2 linked regions of the Sporichthya brevicatena genome follow. Each later gene encodes a partner of the first gene's protein in a complex. Links are inferred from orthologs where the notes say so. Each region holds a gene or a part of one and is shown on either strand. Other genes may lie near its edges. The genes, in order: rpsG and tig.

Region 1 (9,530 bases):
CATGGCGATCGGCTGGATCAGCGTCACCTTCATCTGGGTGTTGTCACCCGGCATGACCATCTCGGTGCCCTCGGGCAGCTCGACGACGCCGGTGACGTCCGTGGTGCGGAAGTAGAACTGCGGCCGGTAGTTCTGGAAGAACGGCGTGTGCCGGCCACCCTCGTCCTTGCTCAGGATGTAGACCTGGGCCTCGAACTCGGTGTGCGGGGTCGTGCTGCCCGGCTTGATGATGACCTGGCCGCGCTCGACGTCCTCGCGCTTGATGCCGCGGAGGAGCAGACCGACGTTCTCACCGGCCTGGCCCTCGTCGAGCAGCTTGCGGAACATCTCGATACCGGTGACGGTCGTCGACTGCTTCTCCGGCCGGATGCCGATGATGTCGACCTGCTCGTTGACCTTGAGCACGCCACGCTCGATGCGACCGGTGACGACGGTGCCGCGACCGGTGATGGTGAAGACGTCCTCGACGGGCATGAGGAACGGCTTGTCGATCTCGCGCTCCGGCTGCGGGATCGACTCGTCGACCGCCTTCATCAGGTTCTGGACGCTCTCGACCCACTTCGGGTCGCCCTCGAGGGCCTTGAGCGCCGAGACCGGAACCACCGGGAGGTTGTCGCCGTCGAACTCGTAGGTCGACAGGAGCTCGCGGACCTCGAGCTCGACGAGCTCCATGATCTCGGGGTCGTCGACCATGTCGGACTTGTTGAGGGCGACGACGATCGCCGGGACACCGACCTGGCGGGCCAGGAGCACGTGCTCCTTGGTCTGCGGCATCGGGCCGTCGGTGGCGGCGACGACGAGGATCGCGCCGTCCATCTGGGCCGCACCGGTGATCATGTTCTTGATGTAGTCGGCGTGGCCGGGGCAGTCGACGTGCGCGTAGTGGCGAGCGTCGGTCTGGTACTCGACGTGGGCGATCGAGATTGTGATGCCGCGGGCCTTCTCCTCCGGCGCCTTGTCGATCTCGTCGAACGGCGTGTACGGGTTCAGGTCCGGGTACTGGTCGTGCAGCACCTTGGTGATCGCCGCGGTCAGAGTCGTCTTCCCGTGGTCGATGTGGCCGATCGTGCCGATGTTGACGTGAGGCTTGGTCCGCTCGAACTTGGCCTTCGCCACTGGACTCTCCTTCAGGACTTGTTCTTCAGGTACGTGCGCACTGTCTTCGGGGGTGCACGGAGGGCCGGAGCCTCCCGTGGGTCGGGCTACTTACTCGCCGCGAGCCTTCTTCACAATCTCGTCCGCCACGTTGCGCGGCACTTCGGCGTACGAGTCGAACTGCATCGTGTAGTTCGCACGCCCCTGGGTCTTGCTCCGGAGATCCCCGACGTAGCCGAACATCTCCGACAACGGCACGAGCGCACGAACGACGCGCATGCCGAAGGCTTCCTCCATGGCCTGGATCTGGCCACGGCGGGAATTCAGGTCGCCGATGACGTCGCCCATGTAGTCCTCGGGCGTACGCACCTCGACGCTCATCATCGGCTCAAGGAGAACCGGGTCGGCCTTGCGGGCGGCCTCCTTGAAGGCCATCGAACCCGCGATCTTGAAGGCCATTTCCGAGGAGTCGACCTCGTGGTAGCCACCGTCGAGCAGGGTCACCTTGACGTCGACCATCGGGTAGCCGGCGAGCACGCCGAACTCCATGGCCTCCTGGCAACCGGCGTCGACCGAGGGGATGTACTCCCGCGGGATGCGGCCACCGGTGACCTTGTTCTCGAACTCGTACCCACCGTCGCCGCCGCCGGTCGGCTCGATCGCGATCTGCACCTTCGCGAACTGGCCGGAACCACCGGTCTGCTTCTTGTGGGTGTAGTCGTAGCGCTCGACCGGCTTGCGGATGGTCTCGCGGTAGGCGACCTGCGGCTTGCCGACGTTGGCCTCGACCTTGAACTCGCGGCGCATGCGGTCGACCAGCACCTCGAGGTGCAGCTCGCCCATGCCGGCGATGATCGTCTGGCCGGTGTCCTCGTCGGTCCGGACCTGGAAGGTCGGGTCCTCCTCGGCCAGGCGCTGGATGGCGACACCCAGCTTCTCCTGGTCGCCCTTGGACTTCGGCTCGATCGCGACCGAGATGACCGGGGCCGGGAAGGTCATCGACTCCAGGATCACCGGGGCCTCGGGGCCGCACAGCGTGTCACCGGTCGTCGTGTTCTTCAGACCCATGACCGCGACGATGTGGCCGGCGGTGACCTTCTCGATCTCCTCACGCTTGTTCGCGTGCATCTGGTAGATCTTGCCGATCCGCTCCTTGTTCCCCTTGGTGCTGTTCAGCACCTGGGTGCCCGCGGTGAGCGTGCCGGAGTAGACGCGGATGTAGGTCAGCTTGCCGAGGTGCGGGTCGCTCATGATCTTGAACGCCAGCGCCGAGAGCGGAGCGTCGTTCGCCGGCTCGCGCTCGAGAACCTCGTCCTCCTTGCCGACCGCGTGGCCCTGGACGGCCCCGATGTCGAGCGGCGAGGGGAGGTAGCGGACGACCGCGTCGAGCATGGGCTGCACGCCCTTGTTCTTGAACGCGGTGCCGCACACGACCGGGGTCAGGTTGCCGGCGATCGTCGCGCGGCGGGTGCCGGCGATGATCTGCTCCTCGGTGGGCTCGGTGCCCTCGAGGTACAGCTCCATGATCGCGTCGTCACCCTCGGCCAGGGTCTCGATGAGCCGGTCGCGCCACTCGCGCGCAGCCTCGAGGTGGGTGTCCGGGATGTCGACGGTCTCGTACATCTCGCCCTTGGCGGCCTCTTCCGGCCACACGAGGGCCTTCATGCCGACGAGGTCGATGACGCCCTTGAAGTCCGCCTCGGCGCCGATCGGGAGCTGCAGGACCAGCGGGGTCGCGTTCAGCCGCGAGACCAGCATGTCGACGCAGCGGTGGAACTCCGCGCCGACGCGGTCGAGCTTGTTGATGAAGCAGATGCGCGGGACGCCGTAGCGGTCCGCCTGACGCCACACGGTCTCGGACTGGGGCTCGACACCGGCGACACCGTCGAACACCGCGACCGCGCCGTCGAGGACGCGAAGGCTGCGCTCCACCTCGACGGTGAAGTCGACGTGGCCCGGGGTGTCGATGATGTTGATGGTGTGGCCGTCCCACTGGCAGGTGGTGGCCGCGGAGGTGATGGTGATCCCCCGCTCCTGCTCCTGCTCCATCCAGTCCATGACGGCGGCGCCCTCATGGACCTCACCGATCTTGTAGGTGATGCCCGTGTAGAACAGGATGCGCTCGGTCGTCGTGGTCTTGCCCGCGTCGATGTGCGCCATGATCCCGATGTTGCGGACCGAGGCGAGGTCGACGCCGGCGGTGCTGACTGCCACTTGAGTTCGTTCCCCCTACTACCAGCGGTAGTGCGCGAAGGCCTTGTTGGACTCCGCCATCTTGTGCGTGTCCTCGCGCCGCTTGACGCTCGCGCCCAGGCCGTTGCTGGCGTCGAGAATCTCGTTCATCAGGCGCTCGGTCATGGTCTTCTCGCGGCGCGCGCGGGAGTACGTGATCAGCCAGCGCAGCGCGAGGGTGTTGGACCGGCCGGCCTTGACCTCGACCGGGACCTGGTAGGTCGCGCCACCGACGCGGCGGCTGCGGACCTCGAGGGTCGGCTTGACGTTGTCGAGCGCGCGCTTGAGCGTGACGACCGGGTCGTTGCCGGTCTTCGCGCGGCAACCCTCGAGAGCGCCGTAGACGGTGCGCTCGGCGACCGAGCGCTTGCCCGAGAGCAGCACCTTGTTGACCAGCTGGGTGACCAGCGGCGACTGGTAGACCGGGTCGACGATGACCGGGCGCTTAGGCGCAGGGCCCTTACGCGGCATTAGGACTTCTCCTTCTTCGCGCCGTAGCGGCTGCGCGCCTGCTTGCGGTTCTTCACGCCCTGGGTGTCGAGCGAGCCGCGGATGATCTTGTAGCGCACACCCGGGAGGTCCTTCACACGGCCGCCGCGCACGAGCACGATCGAGTGCTCCTGCAGGTTGTGGCCGACGCCGGGGATGTACGCCGTGACCTCGATCTGGCTGGTCAGGCGGACACGAGCCACCTTGCGCAGCGCGGAGTTCGGCTTCTTCGGGGTCGTGGTGTAGACGCGGGTGCACACGCCGCGACGCTGGGGACAACCCTTCAGCGCAGGGGTCTTGGTCTTGGAGACCTTGTCCTGCCGGCCCTTCCGGACCAGTTGCTGGATGGTGGGCACCGCTTCTCCGTCTTCTTCGAGGTGTAGAGCTCATCGCGGTCGCGGTCCGAACGGAGGCGACCCCCGCGGTCGGGTGTGTCGAACCCGTCCACACGTCCCTGCCGGAAAGAAAATCGACCGGGATGCGGTCCTGGCGACGAAGGCCGGCCGGACCGGAGACCGCGCAGGACGATGGACGCACGCGCGCATGCCTGGGCGAGGCCCAGACACGAGGGGAGACCTTACCACCACGCGGGAAGCGGTCCAAAAGTGAATACCGCTTCGGCTCTGAAGGGCCCTCACGGGAGCCGGTAGATCGTCCATCCGGCGTTGGCGTAGGCGACCCGACCGGCGTCCGCGAGGGCGTCCAGGGCGTCGGTGTCGACCGTCCACTCCGGGCCCTCCTGCGCCTGCACGGCCAGGTAGTCGGGCGCGAACTTGCGCACGAGCGGGTCGTCCACGCGGCCGGCGAGCGCCGCGCGCACGGCCGCCAGCCGTTCCTCGTACGGGATCGAGAAGTTGTAGAGCCAGCCGATGTAGCCGGTGACGATCGGGCGGCCACCGAGTGCCGAGATCGGGTTGTTCGGCCGGTCAGTGGTGAGAAACACGTCGTCGGGTTCGGTGTGCTCCCGGACCCAGGCGGCCACCGCCTCGTCCTCCGGGCTCGCGAACCGGTCGTGCAGCCCGAACTCGTAGGTGATGGAGAGGGCCCCGGGGGCGGCGATCACGACCGCGAGCGGAACCGCGGCCAGCAGCGTCCACCGGGAGGCCCGGTAGGCCAGCACCGCGAGGTACCCGGCGAACAGCGCACCCATGAAGTACACGTAGTAGAGGAGCTTGAGGTTGTCGTACTCGAACGGCTGGAACGCGTAGACCTGCGTCACGACCAGCACGGCGAGGAACGGGACGCACCAGACCAGCAGGCCGATCTCCCGCCGCCGGAGCAGCACGAGCGGGACGACGAGGAACAGCAGGCCCATCAGGCCGAAGTTGTGCCACCAGAACTCGCCGACGAGCTGGCCCTCGGGCTTGACCCACACCCAGTGGAAGCGGCCGCCGGTCCCGTGGTCGTTGGCGAGCTGCTGCCAGGCGAGCTGCGGCAGGGCGAGGACCAGGGCGAGGCCGAGCGCCGCCAGGTGCGGCCGGGGCAGTCCGCGACGGGCCAGGGCCGCCTCCCCCGTCAGCACGACCAGCACGCCCAGGCACACGAGGAAGCTGTGTGGGTGCGCCATCGGCAGCAGGCCCACCGCACCGCCGGCGAGCAGGAGCAGCCGGGTGCTGACCGGCGAGGCCCCGCCGATGCGGGAGGCCTGCAGCAGGCGGAACACCACCAGCGCCACACCCAGGCCGAACAGGATCGTCCGCTGCGGGAGCAGGGCGTGCGCCACCAGGTTGGTCACCTCGGCCCCGCGGTCGGACAGCGTCGTGTAGTCGCGCGGGAGGTCGCCGAGGAACTCGAACAGGCCCTGGTCGCTGTCGCGCCAGTCCGACCACGCCTCGCTCAGACCCAGCGCGCTGCCGGTGCAGAGGAACAGCACCAGCGTCGTGACGGCCGCCCCGAGGTGGTCGAACAGGCGGAGCGAGAACCCGAGGACCAGCTGGCAGATCGCGAGCGCGAGCAGGACCCCGGGCAGGAAGAAGCTCAGGTGCAGGCTCAGGCCGGACCGCATCAGCAGCCCGGAGAGCAGGTCGATCAGGAAGGGGTAGGTCAGCCGCTCACCGCTCGCGATCGGCAGGTCCATCGTCAGGGAGTCGGACTCCGCGACGTTGCTCGCGATCGCCGCGTGCACGCCGTAGTCGGCCCACGAGGAGCCGGCGCTGTAGATGCCGTCGGACTCGCTGATCAGGCTGTGGGTCCAGAACAGCCGGCCCAGCCCGACGACCGTGACCGCCGTGACCGCGCCCCAGAGCAGGCGGTCGCCGCGGGAGGTCAGGCGGGCGAACCCCTCCGCGCGGGGCCGCCGGGGCCAAACCAGCGCGACGGCGCCGGCGGTCGCGACGACGGTGGTGACGACGATCGCCGGGACGATCGGCAGGACGAGGGCGACCAGGAACGCCAGCCAGGTCCAGCCGACGAGGCCGACCACGACGCTCGTGGCGACGTACTCGAAGGCGTAGAACCGCAGCGGCAGACGCCAGGCGGCGGCCGCCCCGAGGGCGAGTGCAGAGGCGAGGAGCAGCAGCGCCGTCATCGCCGCCCCCGGGCCGGGCGGCTCACCGCCACGTGCTCAGCCACATGCGGTCCTGGAGCTCGGCGTCGGTCAGCGGGAAGCCGTAGGTCAACGGCGAGAACCACAGGAACACCAGCAGGGCGAGCGTGATCACGCCGGCGTAACCGACCAGCGACGCCCGGGAGGCGAAGCGCCAGGCCCGGTCGTCGGGCTCGTCCACCACCGCCGAGTTCACATTGCTCCGCGCCTCGACGGGGACCGGGTCGGGCGCCCAGCGGGCGAGGATCCCGACGCCGTAGACCGCGAAGGCCAGACTGAACAGCAGCGGGAAGAAGTAGTGGTACAGGAACATCGGCCGGTCGATGAAGGCGAACGGCAGGTAGCTCCCGACGTACGCGACGACGAGCATCGCCAGCCGCCGCCGGTGCGGCCGGTACAGCGCCGGCATCAGGGCCCAGGCGACGACGGTCCCCGCCACCCCGACGAGCGTTCCCCACCACACGACGGGGTTGCCGATCAGGTAGAGGTAGCGGTGCTTGCCGCCGTCCTCCTCCGGGCCCAGGTAGTAGTAGATCGAGCGCTTCTCGATCGGCCAGACCTTCCAGTCCGACTGGTAGGGGTGCGTCCGGTCCTTGAGCGCCTTCTCGTACTCGTGGGTGGCGCGCTGCATCTCGAAGAAGCTCGCGACCATCCCCATCGAGGCGTCGGGGTCGTAGTTCGGGTTGCCCTTGAGCGTGGCCTGGAACTCCTCCGACATGAACCGGTCCCCGTCGCCGCTGTTCGGCAGCAGCGGCGTGTGGATCGCGTAGGAGCCGAAGAACACCGCGAACGGCACGACGACCAGGACGGCGGCCTGGGCCAGCCAGCGCCGCCAGGGCACCCGGTGCTGGACCGTCGTGACCAAACCGATCACCCCGACCGCCCCGAGGATGCAGAGCCCGGTCACCTTCGTGGACACGCAGGCGCCGATCAGCAGCGCCGCGACCGTCAGCAGGATCCAGTGCTTGCGTCCCGTGCTGCGCCGCGCCGCGAGGAAGACGGTGATGCCCGCCATCCCGAAGAACAGCAGCATCGAGTCGAGCAGGATCAGCCGCGACTCCAGCGCGAGGGCGTTGTCGAGCAGCAGCGCACTCGCCCCGAGGGTGGCGACCTTCCGTCCGGCCCCGATTTCCTTGAGGAAGTAGTAGAAGACGACGATCAGCGCCGCGCCCGCCAGCGCCGGGAGCACCCGCAGCGCCACCGCCGGGTCGAGCGACTCCGGGGTGGGTGTCGCGCCGTCGGGCACGTCGTGCGCCGCGTCGATGCCCAGGAGCTTGGCCCACCCCGCCAGCAGCAGCTTCGCGAGCGGAGGATGCGGGTCGAAGTAGTACGAACCGTCCGCGTACCGCAGGGCGGCGTCGCGGAAGTACACCTCGTCGAAGACGATCGCCCGCGGCCGGGTCAGCCACACGAAGCGCGTGAGCACCGCAAGACCGGCGAGCACGTAGATTTCAGTCGGGACGCGCAGCAACCGAGAAAGAATTCGGGCCGGGAATCCCTCGGCCGGTGATGCCGTCGACCGGGGGGTGGAAGCGTGCACCGACCCTCCTTCGCCCCGGCGTCGACACCGGAGGGCGCGTTGGACAGACTTCACGACCGGCATCCGCACCGGATGTCCGCCATTCTTAAGGACAGCCGACCGCAACCGAACGAGGGGGGCCTGTTGACGTCGCCGGCCCCCGTGCTCGACGTGGTCGTGCCGGTCTACAACGAGGAGATCGACCTCGAGCCGTGCGTCCGCCGACTGCACGGGCACCTGGTCGAGAACCTGCCGTACACCTTCCGGATCACGGTCGCGGACAACGCGAGCACCGACACCACCCTTGAGCAGGCCGAGCGACTGGCCGCCGAGTACCCGCACGTGCGGGTGGTCCATCTCCCCGAGAAGGGGCGCGGCCGGGCGCTGCGGCAGGTCTGGCTCTCCTCCGACGCCCAGGTCCTCGCGTACATGGACGTGGACCTGTCGACCGACCTCGCCGGTCTGCTGCCCCTGATCGCACCGCTGGTCTCCGGGCACTCCGACGTCGCGATCGGCACCCGGCTGCACCCGGGCTCGCGCGTCGTCCGCGGGGCGAAGCGGGAGTTCATCTCCCGCAGCTACAACCTGATGCTCCGCCACACCCTCTCGGCGAAGTTCAGCGACGCCCAGTGCGGGTTCAAGGCGATCCGCCACGACGTCGCCCAGGCCCTGCTCCCCCACGTGGAGGACAACGCCTGGTTCTTCGACACCGAGCTGCTCGTGCTCGCCGAGCGCGCCGGCCTGCGCATCCACGAGGTCCCGGTCGACTGGGTGGACGACCCGAACTCGACCGTCCACATCTACACGACGGCCCGCGACGACATCCGGGGCATCCTCCGGCTGATCCGGGCCTTCGCCCGCGGCACGGTGCCGCTGCACGACCTGAGCGTCCAGCTCGGGCGGTCGCCGCTGGAGCCCGTCACGCCGGGCGTGCCCACCGGGTTGACCCGGCAGCTCGTCCGGTTCGCGGCCGTCGGGGTGCTCTCCACGCTCGCCTACATCCTGCTGTTCCTCGCCCTGCACTCGCCGTTGGGCGGCCAGGGCGCGAACGCGACCGCGCTGCTCATCACCGCCGTCGGCAACACGGCGCTGAACCGGCGGTTCACCTTCGGCATCCGCGGCCGGGCCCGGCAGGCCCAGCACCAGGCCCAGGGCCTGATCGTGTTCGCGCTCGCCCTCGGGCTGACCAGCGGCACCCTCGCGCTGCTCCACGCGACGACCACCGATCCCGGGCGCAACCTCGAACTCGCCGTCACCGTGACGGCGAACGCGGTCGCCACCCTGATGCGGTTCCTGCTGCTCCGCCGCTGGGTGTTCCGCCGCACCTGATGGCGCTCGAGGGGCTCCGCGACCGCACCACCGCCGCACCGGGGGTGCGGGAGCTCCTCCTCCGCTGCACCCTGCTGTGCCTGGCCGCGCGCACCGTCCTGCAGGTGATCGGGGTCGTGTCCGTCGACCGGCACGGCGGCGACGGGGTGGGCAACTTCTTCACGCTCTGGTCGGCGTGGGACGCCCCGCACTACCTGCGGCTGGCCGAGGTCGGGTACCGCCCCGAGGGCAGCGGCGGTGACGACCCGCTGTTCATCGTCTTCTTCCCCGGCTACCCCGCCGCCGTGGCCGTCGTGCACGTGGTGGTGCGCGACCTCGTGC
Region 2 (9,378 bases), on another replicon or contig:
CTTCGAGCGCGGCGACGCGCTCCTCCACCGCGTTCTGGGTGGGGTTCATGATGCGGGTGTAGATGTTGCCGAACTCGGCGAGACCGAACAGCGCCGCGGCGTGCTCGGTGTCACGGAAGGTGTACGACGTCGTCTGGTAGATCGGCAGGGCCCGTGCGTGCGTCGCCTCATCCGGCGCCTGCCCCACATGGATCTGCTTGGTTTCGAAACTCCAGCTGTCGTTCATCGTCCGTGCGCCTCCAGAAGAAATTCGAGCAAGGTGGTCGAGAAACTACCTGCTCATGCTGTGGAGGTCCGCCCGGAATTGCAAACGGGCGGGGTGAGACGTGTCCTACGCGGACTTCTCGCGGCGCTCGCGCTTGCGCTCGACGTCCCGCGGGACGAGCGTCGGGTTCACGTTCTCCAGGACGACGTCCGCGGTGACGACGACGCGGGCGACGTCGGAGCGCGACGGCACCTCGTACATCACCGAGAGCAGGACCTCTTCCATGATCGCGCGCAGGCCGCGGGCGCCCGTGGCGCGCATGATGGCCTGGTCGGCGATCGCCTCGAGGGCGTCGTCGGTGAACTCCAGCTCGACGTTGTCGAGCTCGAAGAGCTTCTGGTACTGCTTCACGAGCGCGTTGCGCGGCTCCTTGAGGATCTTCACGAGCGCGTCACGGTCGAGGTTCTTGACGCTCGTGATGACCGGGAGCCGGCCGACGAACTCGGGGATCATGCCGAACTTGAGCAGGTCCTCGGGCATGACCTCGCCGAAGGCGTCGGTCTTGTCGAGGTCGGTCCGCGAGTGGAGCGTGGCCGAGAAGCCCATCCCCTTCTTGCCGACGCGACCCTCGATGATCTTCTCCAGCCCGGCGAACGCGCCGCCGACGATGAAGAGCACGTTGGTGGTGTCGATCTGGATGAACTCCTGGTGCGGGTGCTTGCGCCCGCCCTGCGGCGGCACCGAGGCCGTCGTGCCCTCCAGGATCTTCAGCAGGGCCTGCTGCACGCCCTCGCCGGAGACGTCGCGGGTGATCGACGGGTTCTCGCTCTTGCGGGCGATCTTGTCGACCTCGTCGATGTAGATGATCCCGGTCTCGGCCTTCTTGACGTCGTAGTCGGCGGCCTGGATCAGCTTGAGCAGGATGTTCTCGACGTCCTCACCGACGTAGCCGGCCTCGGTCAGCGCGGTGGCGTCGGCGATGGCGAACGGGACGTTCAGCATGCGCGCCAGCGTCTGGGCCAGGTGCGTCTTGCCGCAGCCCGTCGGGCCGATCAGCAGGATGTTGGACTTCGCGAGCTCGACGGCGTCACCGCCGGCGGAGGTCTTGCCGGCCTCGCCCGCCTGGACGCGCTTGTAGTGGTTGTAGACCGCGACGGAGAGCGCCTTCTTCGCGGACTCCTGGCCGACCACGTACTGGTCGAGGAACTCGCAGATCTCCTTGGGCTTGGGCAGCTCGTCCCAGCGCACCTCGGTCGAGTCGGAGAGCTCCTCCTCGATGATCTCGTTGCAGAGATCGATGCACTCGTCGCAGATGTAGACGCCCGGACCCGCGATCAGCTTCTTGACCTGCTTCTGGCTCTTGCCGCAGAACGAGCACTTGAGCAGGTCGCCGCCATCACCGATGCGTGCCACGCGGTCCAGTCTCCTTAAGGCAGGCCAGCAGTTCAGCCGGGTTGCAGGCTTTTGCAGCCGACGATTGACGGTACCTTCCGGGGCCCCGGAGCCACACCACCTTGAGCGGGCGAGTCGGGGCATTCCGCTGTGAGCGGACACCGTCCGCACACCGCGCCGAACATGCCTGCGGGAACTGACCGAATGGTCAGCCGACTGGCCGGCCGTTCGATCAGTTCCCGCAGGTCAGACGTTCGGGAAGCGCGGACGGTGAGGGCGACTCAGCCCTGGCCGTTGACCGCGAGCAGCGAGGTCTTGCGGGACGAGATCACGTCGTCGACGATCCCGTACTCCTTGGCCTGCTGGGCGGTCAGGATCTTGTCGCGCTCGATGTCCTTGCGGACCTCTTCGATGTCCTTGCCGGTGTGCTTGGAGATCATCTCCTCCAACAGGGCCCGCATGCGCAGGACCTCGTTGGCGATGATCTCGACGTCGGACGCCTGGCCGCCGCCGCCCTCGAGGGCCGGCTGGTGGATCAGGATCCGGGCGTTCGGCAGCGCGAGGCGCTTGCCCGGGGTGCCCGCCGCCAGCAGGACCGCCGCGGCCGAGGCCGCCTGGCCCATGCAGATCGTCTGCACGTCCGGCTTGACGAACTGGATCGTGTCGTAGATCGCCGTCAGCGCGGTGAACGAGCCACCGGGCGAGTTGATGTAGATCTGGATGTCGCGGTCCGGGTCCATGGACTCCAGCGTCAGCAGCTGGGCCATGACGTCGTTCGCGGACGCGTCGTCGACCTGCACGCCGAGGAAGATGATGCGCTCCTCGAAGAGCTTCGCGTACGGGTCGTACTCGCGGTAGCCCTGGCTCGTCCGCTCGACGAACCGCGGCAGGACGTAGCGAGCCTGCGGCAGGTGCAGGTTCCCGACGTTGTCGTGGGGGTAGCGGTCGTTCGTCATCAGGCGGTCCCTCCGGAGCCCGTGACGTCCCGGGCGCTGGTCACGACGTGGTCCACGAAGCCGTACTCCTTGGCCTGCTCGGCGGTGAACCACCGGTCGCGGTCGGAGTCCTTCTCGATCTGCTCCAGGGTCTGGCCCGTGTGGAACGCGATCTGCTCGGCCAGGCGCTTCTTGGTGTAGAGCATCTGCTCGGCCTGGATCTTGATGTCCGAGGCGGTACCGCCGAGGCCGCCGAGCGGCTGGTGCATCATGATCCGCGCGTTCGGCAGCGCGTAGCGCTTGCCGGGGGCGCCGGCGCAGAGCAGGAACTGCCCCATGGAGGCGGCGAGACCCATCGCCACGGTGCCGACGTCGGGCTTGACGTACTGCATCGTGTCGTAGATCGCCATGCCGGCCGAGACCGAGCCGCCAGGGCTGTTGATGTACAGCCAGATCTCCTTCTCGGGGTCCTCGGCCGCGAGCAACAGCATCTGCGCGCAGAGCGCGTTCGCCATGTCGTCACGGACCTCGGAACCGAGGAAGATGATGCGCTCGCGGAGCAGGCGCTCGTAGACGCGCTCCCCCAGGCCGCCACCGTTCTCGGCGCCGCGGGCCATCTCGAGCCGGGTCAATCCATATCCGTCGGATGTGGGCACTCGATCCTCACCTGCTTCGTGGGTCGGTCGTTCCGGCGACGATCTTCCTCGTCGCGTCGACGACCCTAATGCCCAGGGTGGCCTCGGCCTTCCCGAATCCGGCCGAGTTCGCTGTCAGCGCAGGGCAGTGCTGGGCGGGCACGCGCGCCCTGCGCCGAGAGCGAACGACGTCAGCTGCCCGGAATGGTCGGGATCGCGATGCTCGCGGCCCCGCCCGCCGGGGCGTCGCCCTCGGTCTCCTCGGCGGCGGCGAGGGTCTCGGCGACCTCGGCCTCGGTGTCGTCACCCTCGTCGTCCGGCCCGACACCGTCGACCAGCAGGTCGGACAGGTCGACCGGGTTGCCGTCGGTGTCGGTGACGACCGCGCTGGTCAGCAGGATCGCGAGCGCCTTGCCGCGGACGGCCTCGGCGACGAGCATCTGCGCCTGGCCGGCCTGGACGATCTGCTGGGCGAACTGGTCGGGGTTCATGCCGGCCGACTGCGCGCGCTCGATGAGGTGACGGGTGATCTCCTCCTGGGTGATCGTCACCTCTTCCTTGCGGGCGATCGCGTCGAGGAGGAACTGGGCGCGCATCGCCTCGGCGGCGCGCTTCTCGACGTCCGCGTCGAACTCCTCCTGCGTCTGGCCCTCGTGCTCGAGGTAGGCCTCGAGGCTCAGGCCCGCCTGGGCGAGCTGGTTGCGGATCGAGTCCTGGCGGAAGTGGACCTCGTTGTGCAGGAAGGCCTCGGGCAGCGGGATCTCGATCTGCTCCAGGAGGGTCTCCAGGACCTTGTCCCGGGCCTGGCCGCCCTGGTTGAGCTTCTTGTTGCGGGCCACCCACTGGGCGGTGTCCGCGCGCAGCTCCTCGGCGGTGTCGAAGGAGCTGGCCATCTGGGCGAACTCGTCGTCGACCTCGGGGAGCTCGCGGACCTTCACCGCGGTGACGGTGACGGTGATGTCGACGACCTCGTCCTTGCGGGGGCCGGCGACGAGCTTGGACTCGAAGGTCTTCTCGTCCCCCGCGGACATGCCGGTGACGGCGTCGTCCAGGCCCTCGACGAGGGTCTTCGAGCCGACGACGTAGGTCAGGCCGGTCGCCTGGGCCTCGTCGATCTTCTCCCCGTCCTTGGTGGCGCCGGACAGGTCGAGGGTCAGGTAGTCGCCGTCCTCGGCGGGGCGCTCGACGGTCGTGAAGGCCGCGAAGCGGGAACGGAGCTGGGTCAGCGCTTCGTCGATGTCCTCGTCGGTGACCTCGGCCGGGTCGACGGTGATCGCGAGGCCCTTGTAGTCGGGCAGCTCGATGGTGGGGCGGACGTCGACCTCGGCGGTGAAGGCGAGCTCGTCGCCGTCCTCGAACTTGGTGACGTCGACCTGCGGCTGACCCAGGACCTCGATCTCGGCGGAGGTGACCGCGTCGGCGTAGAACTGCGGGATGGCGTTGTTGACCGCCTCCTCCAGCACCGCGCCGCGGCCGAACCGCTGGTCGATGATCTGCGGCGGGACCTTGCCCTTGCGGAAGCCCGGGACGTTCACCTGGCCGGCGATCTTCTTGTAGGCCTCATCGAGGCTGGGCTTCAGCTCTTCGAAGGGAACCTCGACGGTGAGCCGGACCCGGGTCGGGTTCAGGGTCTCGACAGCGCTCTTCACGACGTGGTTCTCCTCAAGCTGGACTGCTGGATACGAGTTCTCGGGACGGCCCGGACCGGTGCTCTTGCTGAGCGGGGCGGCCAGGAAGAGGAGCCTCGAACATGTTCGAGTCTCCTCGTCCCGTCCTCCGGTCGGGGCGGGGAGACTCGAACTCCCGATCTCCTGCCCCCAAAGCAGGCGCGCTAGCCACTACGCTACGCCCCGCGGCGTGGCGCGCAGTCTAGTGCCCGCGGCCACAGTCCCAGGTCAGCGAGGGTGGAGGGACCGCCGATGGGGTACACCGCGGCGCCCGAGGGCTGGTGGCAGGACTTCGTGGGCGGGACCCCGGCGCGGACGGCGAAGCTCGCCGTGGTCCGGGCGGACGGATCGCCCCAGGTCGTGCCCGTCTGGACCGCCCTGGACCGCACCGAGGGCCGGGACGAGATCGTCTTCACCACCGGCGCGGACACGGTCAAGGGCAAGGCGATCGCCCGGGACCCCCGCGTCAGCCTGTGCTGGGACGACGAGCGGCCCCCGTTCAACTTCGTCATGGTCCGGGGCACCGCGACCACCAGCGCCGACCTGGACGAGGTCTACCGCTGGGCGGGGATCCTCGGCGCCCGGTACATGGGCGCCGACCGGGAGTCCGAGTACGCCGAGCGCAACGGCGTCCCCGGGGAGCTGGTCGTCCGGGTCCGCGTCGACCACGTCGTCGCGAAGGTGGACGTCGCGAACTGAGCCGTGGGGCCTACCGCTCCGCGCCGAGGATGACGTGCTCGGCCCGGTCCCGGCCGCCGGCCTTGGCGCGGCCGAGGGCGTCGTCGGCGAGGCGGACGAGCGCCTCGACACCCCCGAGCTCGGGCACCGGGACGCCGGCGACCACGCCGAGGCTGATCGTGAGCAGCCCGTCGGGGGCGCCGTCGTGGGCCAGGTCCAGGTCCTCGACCGCGGCCCGGCAGCGTTCGGCCATCAGCTCGGCGCCCTTGGGGTCGGTGTCCGGGAGCAGGATCGCGAAGGTCGCGCCGCCGATCCGGGCGACCACGTCACCGCCGCGGCCGAAGCACTCCTGCAGGGCCGCGGAGACGGCCTTGATCGCGTGCTCGCCGGCGACCGCCCCGCACTCGTCGTTGTAGGAGCCGAAGCGGTCGATGTCGACCGACATGTAGGTCAGCGGCGTGGAGTTGCGGGCGCTGCGGCGGTACTCGCGCTCGAGGAGCTCCTCGAAGTAGCGCCGGTTGTACAGGCCGGTGCCGGGGTCCCGGACCGAGAGAGTGCGCAGCAGGATCATCTCCTCCAGCTGGGCGCGCAGGTCGGCGAAGGCGGCGAGGTCGCCGTCCTCCAGCTGACGGGGCTTGGTGTCGACGACGAACAGCGTCCCGACCGGCTGGCCGTTGGGGGCGCGCACCGTCATCCCCGCGTAGAAGCGGATGTACGGGGCGCCGATGACCATGGGCGAGTCGGCGAACCGGAAGTCGATCATCGCGTCGCGGACGACGAGGACGTCGCCGGCCTCGATGCAGGCGCGGGAGAACGCGTCGCCGACGTCGTCGTTCTCCTCCAGCTCCTCGACCCCGAAGACCGACGGCAGGAACTGCTTCTCCAGGCCGACCAGGGAGAACGCCGCGAGCGGCGCCCCCGTCAGGTGGGACAGCAGGCGCGTGACCCGGTCGAACGAGGCATCCATGTTCAGGATGGCCTCGCCGATCCAGCGCACGGCGTCGAGCCGTGCGTCGTCCGCGATCCGGGCGTGCTCGGGTGTGAACATTGATGGGCCCCCCTCGACTTCTCGCCCCGAGTTGTCGGCGTTTCGAAGGGTGATCTGAAGGGGCCGGACGGAGGATTGCGCCCGCCCCGGCCGGAACCGGGACGAACGGTCACAGCGCGTGATCCCCCGGGCCGTTAGGCTGTCCCCCGCACCACTGCGGGTGTAGCTCAATGGCAGAGCCCCAGCCTTCCAAGCTGGTCATGCGGGTTCGATTCCCGTCACCCGCTCCAGCGTTTTCGCAGGTCAGACGGCGTTTGATCCAGATCTGACCCGTCGTCAAAATTGACCTCTAGGTGCCCTCGTAGACCTGTTTTCGCCGCTCTTTAGGTCATGAATTGGTCACGCCGACGGCCAGCGCTGGACACCCAAACTCCCAGGTCAGACCCATCCCAGGCCACGGACAACCACGGGCCAAGCGGACGCCGCGGGCCGATGGCCATCGGGGGCGCCAGTCACCGGCCGATCCCCGGGGTGTCATCCCGACCGAGCTCTCGAAAGTCGAGAGCGGCGGAACTTCGCCGGACGGAGAGGGCATTGGACTGCTGCCGTTCCCGTATTCGGCGCAGCACGGCCGTGGTGTCATGCCCGGCCGCGGCGATGACGCCGTCGCGCCACTGTTCGCTCTTGGCGGGGGCGAGGTAGCCCTCGATGGGGTCGGCGCGGGGCCGGGCGGCGCGTAGGTCTCGCCGGTTCCCGTCGTACTCGCGGTCGCGGGTGTCGCGCTGGACCTGCCGGCTCAGGTCGTAGATCTCCCGGTCGAGCTGCGCCCGGTCGCGGAAGACCTCGTTGGACGCGTCCTGCCGGGAACTGATCGCGTCGGTGAGAATCTTGCGGCGGCCGCGACGCCAGCCAGGCGTCCGGGCCAACTCGGCCCGCGCTGCGTCCTCGGCCCGGCGATTCTCGAGCGCGGAACGGGCGAGTTCGGAGCGCCGCGCTTCAGCCTGAGCGAGCAACGCCGCGAGGGCGGTGTGCCCGGTTGGCGCCGCCACCATCTCCGTCGCCCCGCTCGCGGCTTCTTCCGCAAGGCGGCGCTGCTCGCGCAGAACGTGGTCGCGGGCCCGCTCGCGGACGGTGTGCGCGGTGTCCTGCGCGCCGGTGCGGGTGAGGGCGTCGCTGAGCACCTCGTGGGCCTGGTGTTGGAGTGAGGACCGGGCCCACCCCTTCACGGACGGCAGGCCGTGATGGTCCTCGGCAGGCGCCGGCCCGGTTACGGCGTCGGGGGTGATGTAGGCGTGGTTCGCAGCCCGGCCGCGCGTGAGGGCGACGTAGAGGTGTTCGCGGTCGATCCCGGGCCGGACCAGCACAAGGCCGACGTCGACAGTGGCGCCTTGGGCGGCGGTGATCGTGCTCGCCCACCCGTACTCGGCGTGGACGGCGACGTAAGCGGCGGGCAGGAAAACCCGGTCTCCGCGCTGGATGTGCTCGACCCGCAGCCCGAAGTCCTCGACGCCGAAGACGCGCCATCGGTCACCGTTGCGGACATACCGGTCGGCAGTCTCGTCCGCGGTGATCAGGGTGCGGTCGTTGCGGCGGGTGCGGAGCAGGTCGCCGCTTTGCCAGTCCCGTTCGCCGATCCGGACCACGGGGCCGTGCACCTCACCGGCGGCCATCGCGGTGTTGCGGGCGCGGAGGTTAAGTGCGTCGACGTCAGCGCGGGTGCGGGCCATCATCAGCACCTCCCGCCCCTGGGCGCGCTCGCCGGCCCAACGGGAGTGGATCGCAGCGATCGCTGCGTCGCCATCGGGACAGGCGTGTAACCGTTCCTGATTCTGATACTCGGTCAGTGATTGGGGGTCGCCGGCACGCAAGGCCAGGGACGCGCCCGCCTCCCACTCGTGGGTGAACCGGTGCACCGTGCCGAGTTCGTGGCCGTGACCGGCCGCGGCCAGCGCGGCGAGCATCCCCCCGGGGCCGTTCACGACCCCGATCTGGGCCGGGTCGCCGACCAGCACCACCTTGGCGGCCCGGCGAGCGGCCGCGGTGATCAGGGCGTCGAGGTCCAGGGTGCTGGCCATTGAGGCCTCATCGACCACCACGACGGTCCGGGCGTCCAGGACGGTACGGGCGCGCTGTTCGGGCAGCAGCAGTCCGAGCCGTTCGTGCTCCAGGCGCCATTTCGCCAGGGTGTCCGCGACCCCACCGGTCGCGGCCGCCAGTTCCGCCGCGGCCCGCGCCGACGGCGCCAGACCGATCACCCGGTACCCGCACGCCTGCCACGCCCGCGTCGCGGCACCCAAGGTCGAGGTCTTCCCCGCCCCCGCCGGCGCGGTCAGCACCGAGAGGAAGTCCCCGCCGGTGGTGAGCTTGAACGCAGCCGACCACTGCCCGCCATCGAGCCCGTCAACGAACCCACCCGCGGTGCCGGCAGAAAGTCCGGCGTCGCCCAAGGCGGCCATCGCGGCTCCGATGCGGGCCTGGCCGTAACCGCCGGCCCGGCCCCGTTCGGCCAGCGACAGCACCCGCGCCTCCGCGGCCAGCACCTGCGCACCGGCCCACCGCGCGTCCGAGGCCCGCGCCGTGACCCCGTGCGGTTGCCGGCCCACGGCGACGGCATCGTCCAGCCCGAGGCCCTGATCGGTGAGGGCCTCCACCGTCCGCAGCACCGCAGCCGCGCCGCGGGCGTCGACCGGGAGCCTCGCGGCGACCTGGGCAACCACATCAGCCCGGGAGAACGTCGAGCGCGTCTCGGCCGCGGCCATGACCGCCGCAGCCGCGGTCCCTGCGTCCGAGCCCGGTCCCGCGTCGCGGGCGCGTCGGTCGGCGGCTGCCCGGACGTCCGCCACGACGGCGGCCGGATCGTGACCGGCACGCCGGGCCT

What was found.
Region 2: the proteins of rpsG (region 1) and tig are in contact, whole or in part, in a crystal structure (PDB 3GTY), measured with the Thermotoga maritima proteins. The link is inferred for Sporichthya brevicatena from one-to-one orthologs. Residues at the interface, in WP_004081843.1 of Thermotoga maritima: Lys34, Lys52, Lys55, Glu59, Arg62, Gln63, Glu66, Asn67, Lys69, Val71, Arg95, Ala109, Lys110, Lys111, Gly112, Arg113, Pro114, Glu117, Glu121, Ile124, Ala125, Tyr127, Asn128, Asn129, Thr130, Gly131, Lys135, Asp139, Arg142, Met143; in WP_004081061.1 of Thermotoga maritima: Glu122, Val124, Val129, Leu130, Tyr133, Glu188, Gly259, Ile262, Tyr263, Glu266, Ser270, Glu273, Gln274, Glu277, Arg308, Gln311, Ile312, Ser315, Tyr316, Glu325, Arg329, Arg336, Leu363, Phe366, Trp367, Arg373, Leu377, Arg381, Leu384, Glu387.

Annotation. Positions count from the first base shown.
Region 1 is NZ_BAAAHE010000010.1:57,926-67,455, reverse strand. What follows is about bases 2,064-5,062. They hold rpsG (30S ribosomal protein S7), read right to left. Parts: upstream 3,799-5,062; coding sequence 3,328-3,798; downstream 2,064-3,327. Other genes in these bases: ABD401_RS07105 (hypothetical protein), read right to left, coding at 4,451-5,062; rpsL (30S ribosomal protein S12), read right to left, coding at 3,798-4,172; fusA (elongation factor G), read right to left, coding at 2,064-3,309. Outside these bases: tuf (elongation factor Tu), read right to left, coding at 1-1,116; more of fusA, read right to left, coding at 1,207-2,063; more of ABD401_RS07105, read right to left, coding at 5,063-6,343; ABD401_RS07100 (phospholipid carrier-dependent glycosyltransferase), read right to left, coding at 6,366-7,805; ABD401_RS07095 (bifunctional glycosyltransferase family 2/GtrA family protein), read left to right, coding at 7,974-9,209; ABD401_RS07090 (mannosyltransferase family protein), read left to right, coding at 9,209-9,530.
Region 2 is NZ_BAAAHE010000056.1:4,206-13,583, forward strand. Bases 2,588-5,434 are described here. They hold tig (trigger factor), read right to left. Parts: upstream 4,817-5,434; coding sequence 3,359-4,816; downstream 2,588-3,358. Other genes in these bases: ABD401_RS24165 (ATP-dependent Clp protease proteolytic subunit), read right to left, coding at 2,588-3,149; ABD401_RS24180 (PPOX class F420-dependent oxidoreductase), read left to right, coding at 5,087-5,434. Also shown: ABD401_RS24150 (bifunctional o-acetylhomoserine/o-acetylserine sulfhydrylase), read right to left, coding at 1-226; ATP-dependent Clp protease ATP-binding subunit ClpX, read right to left, coding at 332-1,618; ABD401_RS24160 (ATP-dependent Clp protease proteolytic subunit), read right to left, coding at 1,879-2,553; more of ABD401_RS24165, read right to left, coding at 2,553-2,587; more of ABD401_RS24180, read left to right, coding at 5,435-5,533; ABD401_RS24185 (sensor domain-containing diguanylate cyclase), read right to left, coding at 5,544-6,560; MobF family relaxase, read right to left, coding at 7,013-9,378. UniProt on the Bacillus subtilis protein: Involved in protein export. Acts as a chaperone by maintaining the newly synthesized protein in an open conformation. Functions as a peptidyl-prolyl cis-trans isomerase.